DNA from 3 places in the Paenibacillus sp. FW507-14B1B genome. Region 2 is predicted to be linked to each of the others. Evidence: predicted binding sites of a transcription regulator. Region 2 holds the regulator's gene; each other region holds the start of a gene.
What was found. Region 2 encodes Rex, which represses fermentation and respiration genes when NADH is low (regulators of the CRP and FNR family bind a similar motif). Its sites were predicted from a motif close to TTGTGAAATATTTCACAA; they were not measured.
Positions count from the first base shown of each region.

Region 1 (7,670 bases), on a different contig from region 2:
TAATGAAGAGAAGAAGAAGATTACGTTCGAGGATGTTGCAGGAGCTGACGAGGAGAAGCAAGAGCTCGTTGAAGTTGTTGATTTCCTTAAAGATCCGCGTAAATTTAACACAGTAGGCGCTCGTATTCCTAAGGGTGTGCTTCTTGTGGGCCCTCCAGGTACAGGTAAAACCCTCCTAGCTCGTGCAGTTGCGGGTGAAGCAGGCGTGCCATTCTTCAGTATCTCCGGTTCTGACTTCGTTGAAATGTTCGTCGGTGTCGGTGCATCTCGTGTTCGTGACTTGTTCGAGAACGCGAAGAAGAATGCTCCATGTATTATCTTTATCGATGAGATTGATGCGGTTGGTCGTCAACGTGGTGCAGGACTTGGCGGCGGACATGACGAACGTGAGCAGACGCTTAACCAATTGCTCGTAGAAATGGACGGCTTTGGAGCTAACGAAGGTATCATCATCGTAGCTGCGACAAACCGCCCAGATATTCTTGACCCTGCCCTGCTTCGTCCAGGTCGTTTTGACCGTCAGATTACGGTTGACCGTCCGGATGTGAAGGGGCGTGAGGCAGTATTGAAAGTTCACGCACGTAACAAGCCGCTTACGAAAGACGTTAAGCTCGATATCGTGGCGAAACGGACGACCGGCTTTACCGGTGCTGATCTGGAGAACCTTCTAAACGAAGCGGCATTGCTTGCAGCACGTCGTAATCGTAAAGACATCTCCATGCGTGAGGTGGATGAAGCTATCGACCGCGTTATTGTTGGTACTGAGAAGCGCAGCCGCGTGATCAGTGATCGCGAGAAGCGTATCGTAGCTTATCACGAAGCAGGTCATACCATTGTTGGTTATTTCCTAGAGCATGCTGATATGGTTCATAAAGTAACGATCATTCCGCGTGGACGCGCTGGTGGATACGTAATTATGATGCCTAAAGAAGATCGTATGCTTGTAACGAAGCAAGAACTTCTCGACCGCGTTACCGGTTTGCTTGGTGGCCGTGTAGCGGAGGAACTGTTCATTGGTGAAATCGGAACCGGTGCTTACAGTGACTTCCAACAGGCGACAGGTATTATCCGCAGCATGATTGTGGAATACGGTATGAGTGAGAAACTCGGACCTATGCAGTTCGGTACATCACAAGGTCAAGTATTCTTGGGACGTGATATCGGACATGAGCAGAACTACAGTGATCAGATCGCTTATGAAATCGATCAGGAAATGCAACGCTTCATCAATGATTGTTATGAGAAGTGTAAGCAGGTGCTCACTGAGCACGCTAAGGAAGTTCACCTGATTGCAAATACACTCCTTGAGGAAGAGACACTGGAACTTGAGCAAATCAAGCAATTGATTGAGACAGGTGCTCTCAGTGACAAAGATTCAGGAGACGGCGGTCAAGGATCATCCGAGAATGGAGAGCCAATCATCGATAACATTGGTGACGTTCGTGTTCGGATCCAAGGCAAAGATGAGGCTGAACAGCCTAAATCAAGCGAAGATATCCCGAACAATCCATTAGACGGTAATGATTCAGAACGTAAAGGTCCGGACGACACTACACCTCCAGATGGATCGGACAACGGTAACAACAGATTGACATAATAAATGCGATAAAAACATCGCATTCCGAATAAAAACAAAGAACCGGAGAACGATCATTCGTTTTCCGGTTCTTTTTGTGCTTCTTATCACATTGACAGTCATTCGAACCTTGTGTACATTAGGTGATAAACGAAAGGTGCTTCCTTTCACAAAGGGGATACCAGCATCTTGAGTATGTTCAACAGCGGTCATGTAATGGGCCGCAATACATAAGGGGAGAGGGTCGCTCGTGGAAGCTTTGGCATTGGAGCGTAAAGCGGAACAAAACCGTGAACTGCGCGAACGCTTGATGCAGTTGAAGAAGGAACGTAATGCTATTATCTTGGCGCACTACTATCAAAGGGATGAAATTCAGGAAGTAGCTGATTTCCGGGGGGATTCGTTCTTGCTTGCCCAGAAGGCTGCTCAGACGGATGCTGATGTTATCGTATTTTGTGGTGTACACTTCATGGGGGAAAGTGCGAAAATTTTAGCCCCAAATAAGACGGTGATCATACCTGATGAACGCGCAGGATGCCCTATGGCAGATATGGTTAACGTGGATGGACTTCGTAAATTGAAAGCGCAGCACCCAAATGCTAAGGTGGTCACATATATTAACTCTTCAGCTGAGATCAAGGCAGAGACAGATATTTGCTGTACGTCTTCTAACGCAGTAAAGGTGATTCAATCTGTCGATTCTGATGAGATTATCTGGGTCCCAGATAAGAACCTCGGCCACTACGTTCAGCAGCATACGGACAAAAAGCTAATCATCTGGGAAGGTTATTGCAATACGCATGATATGCTGACCGTTAAGGATGTCGTTGAGATGAAAGCTAAATATCCGAATGCTGAATTTGTTGTTCATCCAGAATGTCGTCCAGAAGTCGTTGAAATGGGTGATTTTGTAGGTAGTACAACGGCTATTCTTGAATATTGCAGAGACTCCTCATGCAAGGAATTCATTGTTGGAACGGAAGATGGTACAGGATATCAGCTTCGTCTAGATAGTCCCGATAAATCGTTCCACTTTGCAACAAAGTTTCTTGTATGTCCGAATATGAAAGTAAATAATCTTAAGAAGCTGGTTAAATGTCTTGAGACAATGAAGCCTCAAATTTATGTACCGCCCGTTGTTGCGGAAAAAGCTAGAACCTCATTAGAGCGCATGTTACAAGTAAAGTAGCATGCGCTACTCTTCGCTAAAAGACAGGTGAATCACGTGATACCGCAGTATTTGATTGATTTTGATCTGCAGGATTTACCGGTGATTGAAACGGATGTGATCGTGATCGGTTCAGGTATTGCCGGATTATATACGGCGATTGAAGCGAGTACGGACTGTAGCGTACTGCTCATCACCAAGAAATCACTGTTAGAGAGCAATACGCGATATGCCCAAGGTGGCATTGCGGCTGTAACGGCAGAAGATGACTCTCCTGCGTATCATCGACATGATACGCTTTTGGCAGGTGCTGGCCTATGCTCCTCTGAAGCTGTTGATGTGCTGGTTCATGAAGGTCCGGCCGGTGTGCAGGAGTTAATCCGATTAGGAACCTCCTTTGATGTTGAAGATGGTGAAATTGCTTTGACCAAGGAGGGGGCACATAGCCATAGGCGGATTTTACATGCGAATGGAGATGCAACTGGATATGAAATCGTCCGTGCACTCTCCCTTCAGGTTGAACAGCTTCACAATGTAACGGTGTGGGACGATCATTTTGTTATAGATTTAATTACACAAGACAATGAATGTCTAGGCGCTTTGGTGCAAATGCCAGATGGCAGTCGTGTATTTGTGCGGGGACAGGCGACCGTGTTATGCTCCGGTGGTGCAGGTCAATTGTACCGCTATACAACGAACCCTGAAGTTGCTACATCAGATGGGATTGCAATGGCTTACCGAGCAGGTGCCGAGATTAGAGATATGGAGTTTGTACAGTTTCATCCGACAGCACTCAGCTATCCTGGAGCGCCTAGATTTTTAATATCTGAGGCAGTTCGGGGTGAAGGTGCTTATTTGCGGAATATTAAAGGTGAGCGCTTCATGGAGAAATACCACGAGCTATTGGAACTGGCTCCAAGAGACATCGTAGCCAGAGCTATTGTAAGTGAAATGGAAGAGACACGCTCCACCTTTGTATATCTCGATATTACACATGAGTCACCTGAGATGGTGAAGCATCGTTTCCCAACGATTTATGAGACATGTATGCGTTACGGGCTCGATCTAACAACAGATTGGATTCCCGTATCGCCTGCAGCGCATTATATGATGGGAGGCGTAAAAACAGGTCTTTACGGTGAGAGTAGTATTTCAAGATTATTTGCTTGCGGTGAGGTTTCATCTACGGGTGTGCATGGTGCAAATCGATTAGCGAGCAATTCTTTATCCGAGGCACTTGTTTACGGGCGGAGAATTGTAGAGCAGATCAGGCAATTACCGGTGAATACCTCGGAACCTGTATCCGTATCCTTCAGCTGGGATCGTAAAGATTCGTGCTCACAAGCGATTGTGGAACGCCGGTTGAAGCTGCAAAAAGTGATGGTTCGCTATGTAGGTCTACGCCGAACTCAAGAAACACTGCTTCGGGCGGTAGATGATCTAAACCGACAACTACCACTATTCCACTCGGAACTGACGAAACGGGAGGAGTATGAATTCGCGAATATGCTCACAAGCTCCCTTTTGATTATTCAAGGCGCACTTCGTCGTGAAGAAAGCCGTGGAGCCCATTACCGTGAGGATTTTCCGCTGACGGATAATGAAGGATGGCGTAAGCACATTATTCATGTCCGGGATCAAGGAATGACGGAGGAGTACAGCGATGATGTTTAATGGATATAATGAGAGTCTGGCTGAGAATATCAAGACTTGGCTTCATGAGGACGTCGGATCAGGTGATATTACAACAATGACGACGATTCCACAGGGGCATGAGTCTAAAGCCATTATCCATGCTAAAGAAGGTGGAGTTGTAGCTGGAATGCCGGCTGCTGAACTCGTCTTTCAGATCGTGGATAAGTGTCTTACTTTCAAAGCCCATGTTCAAGATGGTCAGCGGGTAGAAAAGGGAGATATATTAGCGGAGGTTGAAGGCAGCACGCATCGTATTTTGACCGGAGAACGGCTTGCGCTTAATCTTCTACAACGCTTATCTGGCATTGCCACGAAGACGAATGCCTTTGTAAGTGCATTAGAGGGTCTGCCGACTCGCCTTGTAGATACGCGCAAAACAACTCCGGGGCATCGTATGTTGGAGAAGTATGCAGTTCGCGTAGGTGGAGGAGCCAATCACCGTTTTGGCTTGTATGATGCGGTCATGATAAAGGATAATCATATTAAGGGTGCGGGCGGCATCACTGAAGCTGTAAGCAGAGCGAGGAATAATATCCCACACACGATGAAGATTGAAGTCGAAACCGAGTCACTGGTACAGGTCGAGGAAGCCTTATCCGCTGGGGCTGATATTATTATGCTTGATAATATGGATCCTGTTATGATGGCTGAAGCGGTGCAGCGAATAAAGATAGTATCGCCGCATGTTATAACTGAAGCGTCCGGCAATGTTACACTAGAGACGGTTCGCGAAATCGCACAGTCAGGCGTCGACGTCATTTCAGTCGGGAGGTTGACGTATTCTTTTGACAGCTTAGATATCAGCTTAGATTTAAACGCCAAGAAAGGAGGCGGAGCATCATGATTCTTGTTGTAGATGTAGGAAATACAAATATCGTACTGGGTATTTATCAAGACGAGGAACTTCTTCATCATTTTCGGATTAGTACCTCCCGTCAATCTACGGTGGATGAGTACGGTGTATTAATTCATAATCTGTTTCAAATGTCCAATATATTGGTAAGCGAAATAGAAGGGGTTATCGTTTCCTCTGTTGTGCCCCCATTAGTGGGAGTAGTGGAAGAAATGTGCCGTAAGTATATTAAGAAAACTCCGCTTATTGTAGGCCCGGGAATCAAAACAGGTCTGAATCTTCGTTACGAAAATCCGAGAGAGGTCGGAGCTGACCGAATTGTCAACGCGGTAGCGGCGGTCGACAAATATGGTGGCCCCCTCATCGTGGTTGATTTCGGTACGGCAACAACGTTTGATTGTATCGACAGTCATGGTAACTATCTTGGAGGAGCTATTGTTCCGGGTATTGGTATTGCAACCGAAGCGCTTGTTCAGCGCGCCTCTAAGCTCCCACGCGTTGAGTTAGAGAAGCCGAAGAAAGTCATCGGACGTAATACAGTGCATGCCATGCAGGCAGGGATTATTTTTGGCTATGCAGGTCAGGTTGACGGTCTTGTTAGACGTATCAAAGCAGAAATGGAATCAGATCATGTAAAGGTAATTGCAACCGGTGGATTAGCTGAATTAATTGCGAGTGAAACGAACTCCATTGATGAGATTGATTCCATGCTTACTCTGGAAGGGCTGCGTATTATCTACAACCGCAACTAATGTTCTAGTCGTCATTTTCATGAACTGATCAAACCAATCAATATAATGCAGAGTTATATATAACGAGGGCTCTGTTACTTAAGGTTAAGATTTTAACAACAAGAAGTGCGAGGAGGCTGTAAGATGGACAAACATAAAGACCGTATACTCCGAGGAACGGCAATGGGAGGCAAAATCAGAGCTTTTGCGGTTCGTACCACGGACCTGGTTGAGGAGCTACGGCGTAGACATGACACATTTCCCGTCGTAACAGCCGCTTTAGGGCGTACAGTATCAGCTGCTGCTATGATGGGTGCCATGCTAAAAGGTGAAGAGCGTATCAGTATTCAGGTCCGTGGGGATGGCCCGATTGGCTTGATTGCAGCTGAGGCGAATGCATACGGAGAAGTTCGAGGTTATGTGAATAATCCACATGTTGAAATGACAAACATTCGTCCAGGCAAAATGAATGTTGCTGCGGCAGTAGGTACCACTGGGCATATTCATGTCATTAAGGATCTAGGTCTAAAGGAGCCTTACCGTGGTAGTATTCCGATCATATCCGGTGAATTGGCTGAAGATTTCACATATTATTTTGCAGTATCGGAGCAGACGAATTCCGCAGTCAGCTTGGGAGTTCTTGTTGCACCTGATTATACCGTGGCTAACGCAGGTGGATTTATCATTCAACTGATGCCTGGGGTAACGGAAGATGAAATTACGATGCTGGAAAAAGCCCTAAGCGATATTCCACCAGTAACATCGTTGCTGGAAGAAGGGCTTGAGTTGGAAGATATTTTACGCCGAATTCTGCCGGATGTAACGATCTTGGAAGAAACGGAAGTTCGTTTCTCTTGTGATTGCTCTCATGAACGTGTAGAACGCGCATTAATTAGCATGGGGCAGGATGAGCTTGAGAAGATGATTCAAGAGGATCGTAAAGCGGAGGTTACCTGTCACTTTTGTAATGAGGTATACACCTATGATGAAGAACAGCTGAAAACCGTGTTAGAGCGGGCCAAATCTTAACGTATTGGGATGAGCAGCCGAAATGACGAGACAAGAGAAGGGACTATGGGTAACCGTCGTTGTCTTGATTGCAGGTGTGTTATTTATGGGGAGCTGGATGCTGTTCTCCGGGGTTTTATTTCAGGATGGGGATACGGAATCTGAACAAACCCCTCCTGTAGTCGCCTCTATACAAGATAGGGTGATTACAGAAGAAGAATGGACTAGTGAGCTGAAGAAAAGGTACGGCAGCGAAGTGCTTATGACAATGATGAACCGTCAGGTAGTCGAATTGGAGGCTGAAGCTGCAAATATTAAGGTTACTCCTCAAGAGGTTGATCAGGAGTTGGAGCGAATCGGGCAGGGATATGGCTCGAAGGAACAATTTCTTCAAGAAATGGAGCAGCAGCTAGGTCTGTCAGAAGAACTGCTGAAGGCAGAAACAAGTTACCGACTTACCTTGGAAAAAATAGCGACAGCTGATATCAAAGTTGATGATGCGGATATTGATCAATACCTTCATCAGCATCCGGACCAGTTCCGTCCTAAAAAGCAATTGAAATTATCCATCATTAAGGTGGAGAAGGAACCGGAAGCGGAAGCAGTGCTGGATCGGCTGGAGAACGGTGAAGATTTTGC
Region 1 is NZ_JBYSWS010000009.1:10,814-18,483, reverse strand. Features, by position in the region: gene ftsH (ATP-dependent zinc metalloprotease FtsH) at 1-1,597, shown strand, start outside; gene nadA (quinolinate synthase NadA) at 1,827-2,765, shown strand; gene nadB (L-aspartate oxidase) at 2,802-4,418, shown strand; gene nadC (carboxylating nicotinate-nucleotide diphosphorylase) at 4,408-5,283, shown strand; gene AC3WJJ_RS24790 (type III pantothenate kinase) at 5,280-6,044, shown strand; gene hslO (Hsp33 family molecular chaperone HslO) at 6,168-7,052, shown strand; gene AC3WJJ_RS24780 (peptidyl-prolyl cis-trans isomerase) at 7,075-7,670, shown strand, end outside.
Region 1: the regulator Rex is predicted to act here: its motif matches at 1,672-1,689, upstream of nadA (quinolinate synthase NadA).

Region 2 (7,670 bases):
CGAAAACTGCTCGATTTTGTTCTAGCAAGTGTTTCGTTCTATTCATTAATTGTTCCAGAATCATATTATTCTCTTTCATCAGCTCTTCGGTTGTAACCATATTCATGTTGATAATACCCAGTGATGTTAGCCCTGATTTCATCATCGTTTCCACGATGTTCAGTGATTGTTCAAAGTCATTACTTGATCCCGTGCTACGTCCGCCATAATACATCTCTTCTGCTGCTGCTCCTCCAAGTGCAATCATAATCTGCTCTTCTAGGAAGGACTTCGTATAGAGATATTGCTCCTGCTGTGGATTGTGACGTACATAGCCTAGTGCTTTTCCTCGTGGACTTAGAGCTACCTGCTTTACACTCCCTGGTCTTACGAGTTCTGCCATGATAGCATGTCCCAACTCATGAATTGCGACCCTCTTCTTCTCTTCGAAGTTAGATTCACGGTCTGAACGTTCTCCCATCATAACTTTATCTATTGCCAATGATAGATGCCGCTGGTGGATAAACTCCTCATTCTCACGCATGGTATAAATTGCAGCTTCATTCATAACACTTTCAAGTTGTGCGCCTGAGAAACCGTAAGCTTCTTCCGCAATTTTCTCCAGATCAACATCGCTATGAAGAGGCTTATTTCCAGCGTGTAAATTCAGAATATGCGCACGTCCTTTTTTATCCGGAAGGTCCACCTGTATATGTCGATCAAAACGTCCTGGACGTAGTAGCGCACTATCCAACATTTCTTTACGGTTTGTAGCTGCAATGACAAGAATTCGAGGAGCCTCAGAAGTAAAGATGCCATCCATTTCAGTTAGCAGTTGGTTTAATGTTTGATCATATTCCCTTTGCTGCCCACCTTCACGCTTACCGCCAATGACATCAATCTCATCAATAAAAATAATGGCACTTTGTTTATTTTCTTTCGCTGCACGTGTTCTAGCCTCTTTAAATAAATCACGAATTCTACCAGCACCTACACCCACATACATTTCAACAAATTCACTACCTGAAGCGGCAACGAACACCGAGTTCGTGTAGTGAGCTGCTGCTTTTGCCATCAGAGTCTTACCTGTCCCTGGGGGACCTGTTAGAAGTATCCCTTTCAGTGGCCGGATCCCGAACTTCTTAATCTCTTCGTGGCGAATTAGGAAATCAAGCGCTTCTCTTAGCTCCTGCTTGGCATTATCCTGGCCTCCAATTTCTTCAAAGGTCAGCTTCATAGGGGAGCCTTTCTTACGTTTACGATCCCCTCCCGCTCCTACTGCAATTCCCCCCTTCATCTTCGCGATGAATAGAAGAGTTCCAACAAGCATAGCAGCAATCAGAATCGGAACAATGTTTACACCAATAAAGGCCAGAAACACAAACAGGACAGGAATGAATCCGATGAATACTTCTTTGGACCACTTAGGCATGGTTCCACACCTCCACTTTGCCCGGTTGACGAGGCAAAATAATAAACTTACCAGACTTTCCATCAGATAAACTTACATATACGTTCTGATCATCAATCTGCGCAGTTGCTTTAAACTCAGGTGAGCGTTTTGCCAATTCATCCAAAGATGTCTGAATATCCGTGTATTGTTTATTATCCATCGCTTCGGCGACGGATAGCATAGCATCATCCCACCACTCATTTAGCTGTTCTGATGAATGATCTTCAACCTCAATTTTTAATGCACGTTTTCCTACGACCGCCTTACCTTCTTTGTTTATATGTTCAACCAATCCACGTAAATTCGTGTCTGGCTTTAAATCAAGTTTCAAAGTGACGGTATCCTGGTTAATATCAATTTGAGAGCTTTTTACGCCTTCATACTGTGATACCACATTGATCAACGGATTCTGAAGAGCCATTTGCCGATACAGATACCATCCACCAAAAAGTACCGATGCCGAGATAACGACCGTCAGAACGATAGGAACAATACGTAGTTTCAATGAAGTTCCTCCTTGTTAAATAGATGATATATAGCCGGTCTATCTTATGATGCATACATAACGTATGTCTTCTTCTAACATATACTTGTATACGTTAAATACAAATATGAGTATATCACATCTTATATACTTTTTCATTTTCAAGCTGTGAAAATATTAAAAACTATTTAATTATTTTTTATGCAAACGCTTACATATATGAAATCAAACACACCCCATCCTAAATGAATGGAGTGTTATTATGCTTTACTGATTCGGTAATGTAATGTCTTCGCCGATTGGACGAGCATCCTGAAAACGGTAGAATCGGTATTTTGTTTCATTGTTTAGGTTATACAGCAGCTGCCATACATACTCACCCTCATACATTCCAGGGACGAGCCGTTCGATTACAGCACCAGGCAAATCTGAATTGATCTGAGCTCTTATCTGCGCTTCAGACTTACCGTCACTTAATAATTCTGTATGAACCGTGTCGGCTCCTCCGAATGGTTTATGCTCTTCTGTAAACTTAACCCATACAATAATGTCTTTGTTATCAACATTTTGACCTGTAATAACCCAATACAAACTATCCTTGTCCCAAACTGATTTATAAGTTTTATCCCTCTTAATCAGTCCACCATGTTCTTGAGCTGCTATAATAGCCGCATTTTCTTCTTTCCAAGTATCAGACATGACATAAGAATAATAAATTTGACAAGCCAATAATATGAGCAGAATTCCAGAAACGCTGGAGAGTATCCACTTTGTTTTTTTCTTCAATCTGCGTTCCTCGCTCCCTTGTTATTCCCTAAAGGGTTAACAGCCGTTCGAACGCACTTTGGGCTTCACGGCGAATCTTCTCTTCATCAAGCGTTAAACAATTACCATTCTTGACGATCTGTTTACCATCGACCCATACATGTTCCACATCCTTCGCACTTGCTGAATAGACGGCATGTGAGATGAAATCCGTGTGTGGTAAGAAATGGGCTTGATCCGTATTCAACGCAATAAAATCTGCTTTCATTCCTGGAGCTAGCGTACCAATTTCATCTAAGAATAGAGATTTAGCTCCATAGATGGTACCCATACGAAGTGCTTCCGATGCAGGTATTGCTGTCGGATCACCCGTAACACCTTTATGGATGAGAGCTGCTAAGCGCATTTCCTCGAACATATCCAGGTTGTTATTGCTAGCGGGACCATCTGTTCCTAAAGATACCGTAACACCTGCTTTAAGAAGCTCTGGCACCCTCGCTACACCACTTGCCAGTTTAAGATTACTCCCTGGGTTGTGAGACACAGCAACATTATGAGCTGCCAAAATTTCGATCTCTTCATCCGTTAAATGAACTCCATGCGCTACTAAAGTCGGTCTGGAGAACACACCTAGCTTTTGTAAATGAGCTACGGGTCTCAGACCATAATCCTGGACATTTTGCTGTACTTCTGCAGCGGTTTCGGACATATGTGTATGCAGTGGCAGATCCAGATCGTGTGCAACCTGAACAAATTTCTCAATGTAATCTGGAGGGCAAGTATATGGAGCATGTGGTGATATCATCGTTGTTATACGGCCGTCTGCTTTTCCATGCCAATCCTTGGCGAAAGCTGTAGCCTCATCCAATTTATGCTTCTGAACCTCTGGCGAACATAGTCCAATTACACCACGGGTTAACACACCACGCATGCCTGATTGTTCCGTTACTGCAGCGACCTGATCCATATGGTCGTACATATCCAGGTACGTTGTAGTGCCGCCTTTAAGCATTTCAACTAGCGAAAGGGAGGAACCCCAATATACATCATTCGCCGTGAATTTAGCTTCCATTGGCCACATTTTCTCCTGCAGCCATACCTGAAGTGCGAGGTCATCTCCATATCCACGGAGAAGTGACATCGCTGTATGTCCATGCGTATTGATTAAACCGGGCATAAAGAAAAGATGCGTACCATCAATGATTTCAATATCGGCCTCGACCTGCGGTTCTTCTTCGCCAAGGTAAGTTATACGATCATTCTCGACGACCATATATCCACACAGAATAGATTTCTCTTCCTGGAGGACAGCAAAGGTACCATTTTTGATCATCCACTTATGATTCGTCATGTTCGGCATCTTCCTTTCCGTTAACTAAGTAATAGGCCAAACTTTGAAGGTCTGTCGTGAAATCCGCCGTATGGATGCGAATTTGTGGTGGAGCTTTCAGAATCGTTGGAGCAAAATTGAGAATCGCTTCAATCCCCGCTGATATCAAACTATCTGCTACAGCTTGCGCCTCGACATCAGGAACTGTAATAATACCGATCCGAATTCCCTTCTCCTTGATTGTTGAAGTCAATTCTTCCATAGGCTGAACAACGATATTGTTAATGGATGTACCCACTTTCGGAGTATAAGCATCGAATATAGCTACAATCTTCATATTATCTTTCAAGAATGCGTTGTAGTTAGACAAGGCATGTCCAAGATTACCTGCACCAACAAGCACTACATTAATCTGCTGATCCAGTTTCAGTATATGCCGGATTTTTTCGATTAGGTATGTGACATCGTAGCCAATTCCCTTTCTACCGAAATCTCCGAAATAAGCAAGATCCTTGCGAATCTGTGCTGGGTTCAAATCTAGTTTTTGTCCTAACTCTTGCGAGGACACGGTTGCTACCTCCCGAACATGAAGTTCGTTTAGGTAACGTAAGTAAACGGGCAGTCTGCGTACTACGGCCTCCGAAATTTTTTCCGATTTCATGCATGCTCCCCCTAATAATAAACTCAAAATAATATTCTAATGTTCCTCTTCCTTCCCCATCCACTCCGTGATCCGAGAAACCATTTGCTCTGTTGGCATATGCTCCATCTTCGGTCCAGGTAGTGAATACAAGAAGTGCTTACCATAGTATGATTCAATTACACGGGTATCATATACAATGACGATTCCTTTATCTTGTGCTGTTCTTACAAGGCGTCCGAAGCCTTGTTTAAAGCGAATAACAGCCTGTGGCACAGATAGCTTCATGAATGGATTCTTCTTTTGTTGTTGAAGTAATTCACTCTTCGCCTCAACAAGCGGATGATTTGGCGGTTGAAATGGCAATCGGACAATAGCAAGGCACGTTAGAGCCTCCCCTGGAATATCAACACCTTCCCAGAACGAACTAGTTCCCAAAAGAACGGAAGCACTGCTATCTTGAAACCTGCGAATCAGCTTCGTTCGACTCGTTCCATCCATGCCTTGTCCAAGAACAGCGATGTCACTAGATGACAAGGCTTCTTTCAGAGGCTCATAAACCTGACGAAGCATACGGTAAGAGGTGAATAGCACTAACATGCGCCCACGCGTCACCATGGCCGTATCTGATAGAGATTGGACCAAAGTATTTACGAACAAAGGATCTCCAACGGTTCCCTTTACGCTCGGAAAGTCTCTTGGAATTAACAATAATGCTTGCTCCCGGTAATTAAAAGGAGAAGGAAGTTGAACGGTGTTTAATCGTCCTTGTTCCGAAGCTTCTTGAAGTCCCAAGTTATCAATCATATACTGAAACGATTTATCCACAGATAGGGTAGCAGACGTTAGGATCACGCTCTGTTTCTTGTCAAAAAATAATTCCTTCAACTGACTACTTACATCAACAGGTACCGCGTACATCTGCAATGATTTGCTGCGGAAATTCCCATTGGCCTCCATCCAGTAAACAATACCGTCATCATTCAAAGTCATAAAAAACTTCAAATTCTCACGATGTGAAGCCAAATCCTTAAAGAGTCCATTAATATCCGTAATCAAACTATCTGCACTGTAATCATCCAGTTCTTCACGAATCTCAGAAGTGAGTCGATCACCCTGTCGAACCACGTCACCTAAGGTTACATATATTTGATTCTCAAGTTCTGTTAAGCTAACCCAATCCTTAGGTTTCTTGGACGGCGAAAGACGAAGTGTAAATTGCCCCGACTCACCTGAAGTATCTCCACGCTCAGGTAAAAGACCAAAAAGGAGATCATTTAGGCGATCCCAACTCTCCTTAACCGTCAGAAGATCAGGATAGATCCGATCAATGACTGCTGTCCAATCCCCTGCCTTCTCATGTGCTGAGGTTTGAAGCAATTGACGCAGTGCTGGCAACTGTCCATTCCGGCTATCCTTATATAGGCGGGTCAGTGTATGAACCACAGTGAAATACTTCAAATTAAGCCCTAGATGCTTACCTGCCACATCTTCTAAATGATGTGCTTCATCTATGACAAGCCGTTCATAAGATGGCAAGAGCTGATGATTAGCCTTCACATCAGTGAACAATTTCGAATGATTCGTGATGACCACATCCGCAATTCCCGCTTCGTGTTTCGCACGATGGTAGAAGCATTTACGGAACCACGGGCAAGCACGGCCCAAACAAGAGTCCGATTCACTTGCAACCGTCTCCCAGTAATCTCCGCCCCGACCTCCAAGGTTAAGCTCTTCATCATCCCCTGTCTCTGTCTGAGCTAACCAGACAATCATCTGAGCAGATGTAATGATATCTTCTTTAGGTGTATTAAAATCTCTTCTGTTTATTTTATGTTCAAATTTTCTCAAACACAAATAATGCTGTCTTCCTTTGAAGACGGCGGCTTTAAACGGAAACGGTATTACCTTTGTCATTAATGGAATATCCCGTTCACGAAGCTGTTCTTGGAGGTTAATGGTATGTGTACTGACCATGACCTTCTGTTCTTGTTTCACACTCTGATATATGGAAGGAAGCAAATATCCTAACGATTTGCCCGTTCCTGTCCCCGCCTCAATCAGAAGATGCTTATCTTCTTCTAAAGCAGTCATGACTTCCTCGAACATAATGTCCTGAGCATCACGGCTTTCATATTGTGGCAGCGTCTCTCTAAGATTGTCGCGTACTTGAGACATATATTCATCAAAAGAAACATCTGCAAGCGGATTGTTCTCATTCTCAGCCCGTGGAGGCGCCATCTCCGTCCAATCCTCTATATTCAGAGCAAACTGGCGGAAGTATGTGAAGTTATCTGGTTCCTGAAGGGCTTGATTCTCTAAATTCACTCGCATTCCGTCAAAGAACCAACCTAGGTCACTGTCTTCATCTACAAAAAGATCACTAAGTCGTTGAATCGTGATGAGCGGTAACTGATCAAGCTCTTCGAGACACTTCAAGAGCGCATATGCGGTAGCCAGTGCATCACTGTCTGCTTGGTGTGGCCGATCATGCTCAAAGCCAAAGTGGGATGATACCATCCCAAGCTGATACGATGTTAGTGATGGGAAACAAATTTTCAAAAAGTGTATCGTATCAAGAATCCGTCCGCTAAAAGGCAAATAGCCACAGCGGTCGAGCGCATTTTGTAAAAAATTAAAGTCAAAGGCCACATTATGACCCACAAGTACAACATCATCGAGCATTGGTACCAGTTCCATCATCATTTCCTCTAGTGAAGGCGCATCTGCTACATCACTGTCCGAAATACCTGTTAAACCTGTAATAAACGGTGGAATCGGAATCCCGGGATTGACATAAGAGCCGTATACTCGGGAAATACTGCGATCTTCATCGATGATGGCCAGCCCCACTTGAATGATTTCATCGGCTGACTGGTTGCCCGTGGTTTCAAAATCCAATACGGCAAATTTCATGTTCGTATAAATCCCTTTCCTTCCAGTCTAAATAACAGCATAACAGAAGTCACGCCTTTTGAACATTATAGACATAAAAAAGACGATGCCGCAGACTCGACGT
Region 2 is NZ_JBYSWS010000001.1:992,160-999,829, forward strand. Features, by position in the region: gene AC3WJJ_RS04655 (AAA family ATPase) at 1-1,411, opposite strand, end outside; gene AC3WJJ_RS04660 (hypothetical protein) at 1,404-1,937, opposite strand; gene AC3WJJ_RS04665 (cell wall elongation regulator TseB-like domain-containing protein) at 2,184-2,702, opposite strand; gene AC3WJJ_RS04670 (amidohydrolase) at 2,731-4,032, opposite strand; gene AC3WJJ_RS04675 (redox-sensing transcriptional repressor Rex) at 4,019-4,672, opposite strand; gene dinG (ATP-dependent DNA helicase DinG) at 4,709-7,567, opposite strand.

Region 3 (7,670 bases), 170 kb from region 2:
CCACACCTTAGGTAAATCTTCCTTCTTCACACCGATAAGATCTAGGCGCTGTCCACCCGTGACCTTCACGACCTTAACGTCATATTTGAGCGAAACGTCTGCAATCCGCTTCAAATCCTCTGGTGTCGTTACACCTCCATACATCCGGGGAACAACTGTATACGTACCATCCTTCTGGATATTAGCATTCATCCGTTCATTAACAAAGCGCGATTCCTTCTCATCTTCATGGGTTTCAGGATAAATCATACCTAAGTAATAGTTAATCGCTGGGCGGCACTTCGAGCACCCTTCAGGATTATTCCATTCCAAAACGTTCATAACTTCTCTGGTCGTTCTTAATCCTTTGGCACGAATCTCAGTTACGATTTCATCACGGCTATGTGTCGTACATCCACATATTCCTTGCTTAGCTACAGTTTGGAAACCGTCTCCAAGGACATATTGCAAGATCTGTTCTACAACGGGTTTACATCCGCCACACGAACGGGTTGCACCTGTACATGCTTTAATTTCATCCACAGTGGTCAGGCCTTGAAGCGTTACCGCATCCACAATATTCTTCTTCGTTACCCCATTACATCCACAGACAATTTCTTCGTCCGCCATGTTTTCGATCGAAGCTCCTTTATTCGCACCTCCACCACAGCAGCCCGTACCCATCACCGTACTGTATATTTCATCTGTCATTAAGGCTTCCTGCTTGATTAGCTTCTGCAGAGCTGCCGATTCAGTCACATCTCCGAACAAAACAGCACCAACGATCACATTGTCTTTAAGCAGAATCTTTTTATATGTTTTTTTCCATTCATCCTTAGCTACAATGACAGTGTGCTCTGGACCTTCAATAAACTCACCGGCCGAGAATACATCTACTCCACTGATTTTCAGCTTGGTCGAAACGACCGATCCTTCATATGGCATGGTGTCTACACCGCATAGATGCTTCGCAAGCACCATACCTTGTTCGAATAATGGTGCTACGAGGCCGTAGCAAACTCCCCGGTGTTCATCACATTCTCCGACAGCATACACGTTTGCCATCGATGTCTGAAGATAATCATCCACCACGATCCCGCGATTAACTTCAATTCCGCTTGCCTGTGCCACAGCCACATTCGGTTTAATCCCGACAGCCATGACGACAAACCCCGCTTCTAATTCTGTTCCATCACTAAAACGAAGCCCAGTAACTCGATCTTCACCCAACAACTCGGCAGTCTGTTTGCCCATGGCAAACTTTATTCCTTGTCTCTCCAGCTCTGCTTGAAGCATAGCCGATGCCTGATGATCAAGCTGACGCTCCATAAGATCTTTCATCAAGTGGACGACTGTCACATCCATGCCTAAATTGACAAGTCCCTTAGCAGCTTCAAGACCCAGAAGGCCACCGCCTATAACCGCAGCTTTCTTATACAACTTAGCCGCTGCAAGCATTTGGCTACAATCAGCAATGTCTCTAAAACCAACAACACCTTTTTTGTCGCTACCTGGTACAGGAAGAATGAACGGATTTGAACCTGTGGCAATGATTACTCGATCATATGGAACCTCGAGGCCATTCTCAGCCACCACTACCTTGTTTTCTTCATCTATTTTTGTGACGGTTGTTCCGGTGTAAAGTGTAATATCATTTTCTTTATACCAATTCCAATCATTCAGTACGATATCATCTACCGTTTTGCTTCCCTCAAGCACATAAGATAACATAATCCGATTATAGTTCGGGTGTGGTTCGCTGCCGAACACGGTAATATTATAAGCGCCACCTAATTTAATGATTTGCTCCACCGTACTGATTCCGGCCATACCATTACCGACGACAACTAGCTTTTGTTTGTGATCTCCAGTCATGTTCTCTTCCTCCTTAAAGGCATAACCAGCCTGCTTGATATGTCTGTGAGCAAGCCGTCCTCATGTTCAGATTTGAATGTCCTGCGCTTTGAATTTCCAAAATTATGCTCTATGGCAACATTATACATTTAAAATTTAATGCTTATTGTGATTATGTTCACACCAATTGTGAATACTTTCACAATATTTATTAAAAAAGATACAAAAAAAAGACAGCTTTCACTGTCTCATCATAATCTCATTTATACAATTAACGCTTTCAAGTATGCTCGCCCACCTTGAGGAATTTTTAGATACGGACGAAGACCGGTAAAACCTTTCGAACTTAGATCAACTCCTGTCATCCAATTGCCCGATACACTGACACCTTCTGTGGACATAACTAGTGAAGGCGCTGGAATATGTTCCTGGTATAAAGGAATTCTCGTCGAAAGGGTCTTGAAATCTTTACCTCTTTCCTTCAAGGGTAAAGGACTTAAGTATGTTGGCACTAAATAATTAGATATAACTTCCATTTCATCGTCAGTAAAAAACGGATCATCACCCAAAAATGGATGTAGGAGCTGTATCTTCTCGAACAATGACCAAATGACCATTTGCAGCATTCTGCCGGTAAGACCCTTGTCATGGAGTATAGCTGTTTCTTGGGCATCCATGATTGAACTCGATTTCGATGAATCTCCATCCATCAGCAATTCGTTGTATCTCTCGTATCCAATACACTTCCATCCTTTTGGACTCTTAACCCATTTCTGAAATATTCCACTTTCCTGATTGCTTCGGATCGAGTACCTTTGATCCCTCGCATCAGAATCTATTCCAGATAGCGCATTTCTTAAAGAAACGGGCAAATATTGTTCCAAAAGATTCTGAGTCTTATCAAAAATATGCTGTACTCTTAAAGAAGCCCTCTCAAGCTCGGCGGCTTCCTCTTGTCCATAATGAATATGCGGTAGTTTGACCGTATCTTTCATAAAGAATCGCCTCCTTGAATGTGTTTCAGAGCTTTTTTCAAATTATACTACACAGGATAACTTGTGGTGCAAGTCCTCTTGTTAAATTAGAAAAAACCCTGCCCAAAGCATTAAGCTTTGGGCTAGGGTTTCTGTGAAACATCTTATCTTTTTACTTTACCCATTGCTCAGCCCAGTTCGAAATCTGTTCCATAACGGGTTTCAGTGCTCTTCCCTTATCAGTCAACTCGTATTCAATCCGAACTGGAGTTTCAGGATAAACATGGCGGATTAAGATCCCTTCACTTTCCAAATCTTTCATTCGTTCGGACAGCATTTTGTCACTCATCGATGGAATGAAGTTTGAAATATCCTTAAAACGTTTGGGACCACTCATCAGTGTCTGAATAATCAGCCCATTCCAGCGCTTTCCTAGGAAAGCAAATGCGGACTCAAAACGAGGACATAAGCAGAGATTCGTAGCTTCCATATCATTCACCTCTTTACAGAGTCACACTACCTAGTTGTGTTTCTTCATAAAACTTACAATTAGTTAGTACATATAATAATACCATATATTCTTGGAACTGAAAACCATTGATCTGTAAATTGTTGTCTCTCTATATTATCTATCTATTATAGCGATGACTTACCGAATACAAAAGGGGGAATATTTTATAAGATTCTACTTAATATATACATTTACCCAGTTATAACCTTTATATGCATGAAACAGAAAAAAGAAGGTCACCCAAACATCGCTATGGGCAACCTTCTATTCAGAACAGAATTTGACTATACTAGAACACGCAATGAGCGGACTGGCTGGCTATTTCCGAATACAGGCTTAACTGTAAGGGCATTTAGCGCTGCCCAACGGATACCATTAGAGATTACTTTAATGATCTCAGGATTGTAGTACGTAGGATACGTCTCATGTCCAGGGCGGAAATAAAATATATTCCCTTGTCCACGCTTGAAAGTACACCCACTCCGGAATACTTCTCCACCTTCAAAGTTACTAACAAAGATCAGCTCATCTGGTGCAGGGATGTCAAAAAACTCGCCATACATCTCTTCATGCTCCAGTATGATCTGGCTATTCACTCCAGCCATAATTGGATGAGTTGGATTCACAGACCACAGAATTTCCTGCTCTCCCGCTTCGCGCCATTTCAAATCGCAACTTGTACCCATTAGTGCTTTAAACGGCTTCGAGAAATGTCCCGAGTGCAGTACGATCAGACCCATACCTTCCTGTACCCGCTTAACAACCTTATTTACAATTACGTCCTCAACACGATCGTGAGCCATGTGTCCCCACCATAGAAGCACATCTGTCGAGTTCAGAACCTCATCTGTTAAGCCGTGTTCCGGTTCATCTAAGGTTGCTGTTCGGATGTTAAACTCAGGATCGCTCAATCCATCAGCTAATACCTTATGAATTCCTTCCGGATATACCGCTTTAACCTCATCATGAATCTTTTCGTGAACGAACTCGTTCCAAATGGTAACATTCAACATATTGTTTGTTTCCCCCTATTGTATTACATGTTCAATGTGTTGAGCCTTACACCCACCACATATCACCAAGTGGCTCTTCAATTAATACCTGCTGCAAGTTTTGAACCGCTTTAGAGAAACCTTCTTCAACGGACATTAGACCATCTTCATGCTCAATACTTACAACATAATCATAGCCTACGAGACGCAGAGCACTCATCATATCTGCCCAAGCTTTCAGATCATGTCCATAACCTACGCTGCGGAACTGCCAAGCACGATCCATCATATTCGTGTAGGATTGCATATCTGTTAGACCATATTTATTCACGTTCACGGGATCAATGACTGTATCTTTTGCATGGAAGTGATGAATTGCTCCCTCACGACCCAAAATTTGAATGGCTTGAACCGGATCAATACCTTGCCACCACATGTGACTTGGATCAAGGTTCGCTCCGATAACCTCTCCCGCAGCTTCACGCAAGCGAAGCAGCGTAGCAGGGGTATGCACTGAGAATCCACCATGAAGCTCCAGACCGATCTTCACTCCGCGATCAGCAGCGTATTTCCCCCACTCGGTCCAATAAGGAATTACTTTATTATCCCATTGCCAAGTCAAAATCTCTTGGAAATCATTGGGCCAAGGCGCTACAGGCCAGTTAGGGTATTTGGCATCCTCATGATCACCAGGACAACCGGAGAACGTATTTACGACGGGAACTTCAAGCTTTTCTGCCAGCTCTACGGTTTTTACATATGTGTCATGAAATTCCTTAGCGATCTGCTTTTGAGGATGAAGTGGGTTACCATGACAGCTTAGCGCACTAATGATTAGACCACGAGATTCAACCGCATTTTTAAAGTTCTTCAGTGCAGTTTCGTTCTCAAGTAGTTCTGCTGGATTACAGTGAGCGTTCCCAGGAAAACCACCTGTCCCAATCTCTACAGCCTTAAGACCTTTTGAAGCCACATAATCAAGTGCATCCTCCAATTTACGACCGCTTAGCAATACCATAAATACTCCGAGTTTCATACGATCCCTCCTGGTTCATTGTGTAGTAAGTATAATTTAATTTTATAATAGCTTAATCTTCAAAATAGACTGCTTTACCTGTTTTGGCAGACTCATAAATAGCTTCAAGCACCTGTGTAACAACGTAGGCTTGCTCTGGCTTCACAACTGGCTCTTTATCTTCGAGAACGGCTTCGATCCAAAGTCTTGCTTCTCGATCTGCTTCATTCTCCGATGATCCACTATAAAATGCAACGCCGCCCGCACTGAGATCAACTTTTGTTTCATACAGTCTGCTCATTTTTTCACCATTGATGCGCAGACCATCCTTCATATCCGCTCCACCTTCAGTACCTGCAAGAATAGTCTTGGCTTCACCTGTCTCAACTACATTCAACGCCCAGCTGGATTCAAGAACAATCGTAGCTCCATTGGACATCGTGATGAAACCAAAAGCTGAATCCTCTACCTTGAACTCTTTTGGATCCCAAGGACCAAATGCATTAGCTGCATTTTCACGTCCACCAAGTTTATGGAATGTAGATCCCATTACACTTTTCGGCTTGTAGTTATCCATTAACCAAAGTGTCAAATCCAGAGCATGAGTACCGATGTCGATCAATGGTCCGCCACCTTGTTTCTCTTCATCAAGGAACACACCCCAAGTTGGAACTGCACGGCGCCGTACTGCTAATGCCTTACCAAAATAAACATCTCCTAGCTCTCCGTTCTCACACATTTCTTTCAGGTATAAGCTGTCATTACGAAAACGGTTTTGATAGCCGATCGTCAGCTTCATGCCTGTACGTTTCGCAGCATCAAGCATGTCCTTAGCCTGGGCAGCCGTTTTTGCCATTGGCTTCTCGCACATTACATGCTTACCAGCTTCTAAAGAAGCGATGGTAATCTCGGCGTGAGAATCATTCGGCGTACATACATGAATGACGTCCAGACCTCCATCTTTCAAAAGTTCACGGAAATCTGTGTATACCTTCGCGCCTTCTGCACCAAAATCTGCTGCAGCTTGTTCTGCACGCTCCGAAATAATATCACAGAACGCAACCATCTCTGCTTGCTTCTGTTTCTTCAAACTTGGCATATGTTTGCCGTTTGCGATGCCACCGCATCCGATAATTCCAATCTTTAATGTCTTAGACACTTATGTTTCCTCCTTCAAGGGGTGGGTTGGGTTTAGAGAGCCTTTAGCTATCTCGTCAAGTGCAGTTACCCCAGAGCGACCAAACATATTATTTCATTCGTAATCATGGTTAAAATGGCGCCGTTCTCGATGTCCACTATTCCCGTCATGTGTATCGGCATCTGTATTGTAATAGGCTTGACGCTAATTGCCCCCATAATTGCTCGATTATTATGGTCACTTTATGACTGTGAAGATGCCCGAGCAACTAGTATCATGGTATTCTGAAATGAATTCATTTAAAATGAATTATATGATCAAAACATGAACAATCTGGTCATTATTTTTTGTTTAAAGGGGACTCACCAATGCTTGAAGATATTTCCACACAAGTCATGGCAGCCAATTTCTCGTTTCATCGAAAACCATTCGAAATGACGATGTTAAACGGTTTTGATACCTATTTAATGCGCCTTCAAACCGATGGCCGCTGTCGTGCTCGAATCGACAATGAACTGTCACTTATTGAATCAGGTGATCTTCTCATATTCAGCCCTGGAGAACCATATGAGCTGAGGATCGATGAAGAAATGAATCCACAGGGAGAATGCATTGTAGAGAGCGGCGATTACCACATTTTTTTCAAAGGACCTTGGATAGACTCATGGTGGCAATCACGCAGACGACCAACGCGGATACGTATTCCACTCGATGAACGTCATATCGGACTCTTCCGTCAGGTTATCATGGAACAGCGAAGATTATCGAATCCTTGTCCAGAAATATCAGATTATACCGTCCGTGTACTTTGCCTTGAGGTCGATCGTTTACTTTCAGAGCAACCATCCACTACGCCTAAACTGTATCTTGCACATCGGATGAAAAATTATATTGAAGAAAATGCCTCATCCATATTTAAACTGGAAGATGTGGCTGCACATGTTGATATTAGTGTGTCACGTGCCGTTCATCTGTTCAAAGAGGCATTTGGTACAACGATTATGCAGTACACGCTTGACGTTCGCATCGATATGGCACGCGAAAGAATCATATTTAGCGGAATGTCACTTGAAGATGTAGCTGAAACATCTGGTTTTGCGAACTATACATATTTTCACCGAGTTTTCCGTTCACGATTCGGCATATCACCTAAACAATTTCGAATTGCTAGTCGAACATCCATGTAGAACTCATTCCTGTGTACATA
Region 3 is NZ_JBYSWS010000001.1:1,165,168-1,172,837, forward strand. Features, by position in the region: gene nirB (nitrite reductase large subunit NirB) at 1-1,854, opposite strand, end outside; gene AC3WJJ_RS05595 (hypothetical protein) at 2,097-2,828, opposite strand; gene AC3WJJ_RS05600 (winged helix-turn-helix transcriptional regulator) at 2,980-3,297, opposite strand; gene AC3WJJ_RS05605 (ThuA domain-containing protein) at 3,603-4,331, opposite strand; gene AC3WJJ_RS05610 (sugar phosphate isomerase/epimerase family protein) at 4,378-5,346, opposite strand; gene AC3WJJ_RS05615 (Gfo/Idh/MocA family protein) at 5,399-6,484, opposite strand; gene AC3WJJ_RS05620 (AraC family transcriptional regulator) at 6,832-7,650, shown strand.
Region 3: the regulator Rex is predicted to act here: its motif matches at 2,021-2,038, upstream of nirB (nitrite reductase large subunit NirB).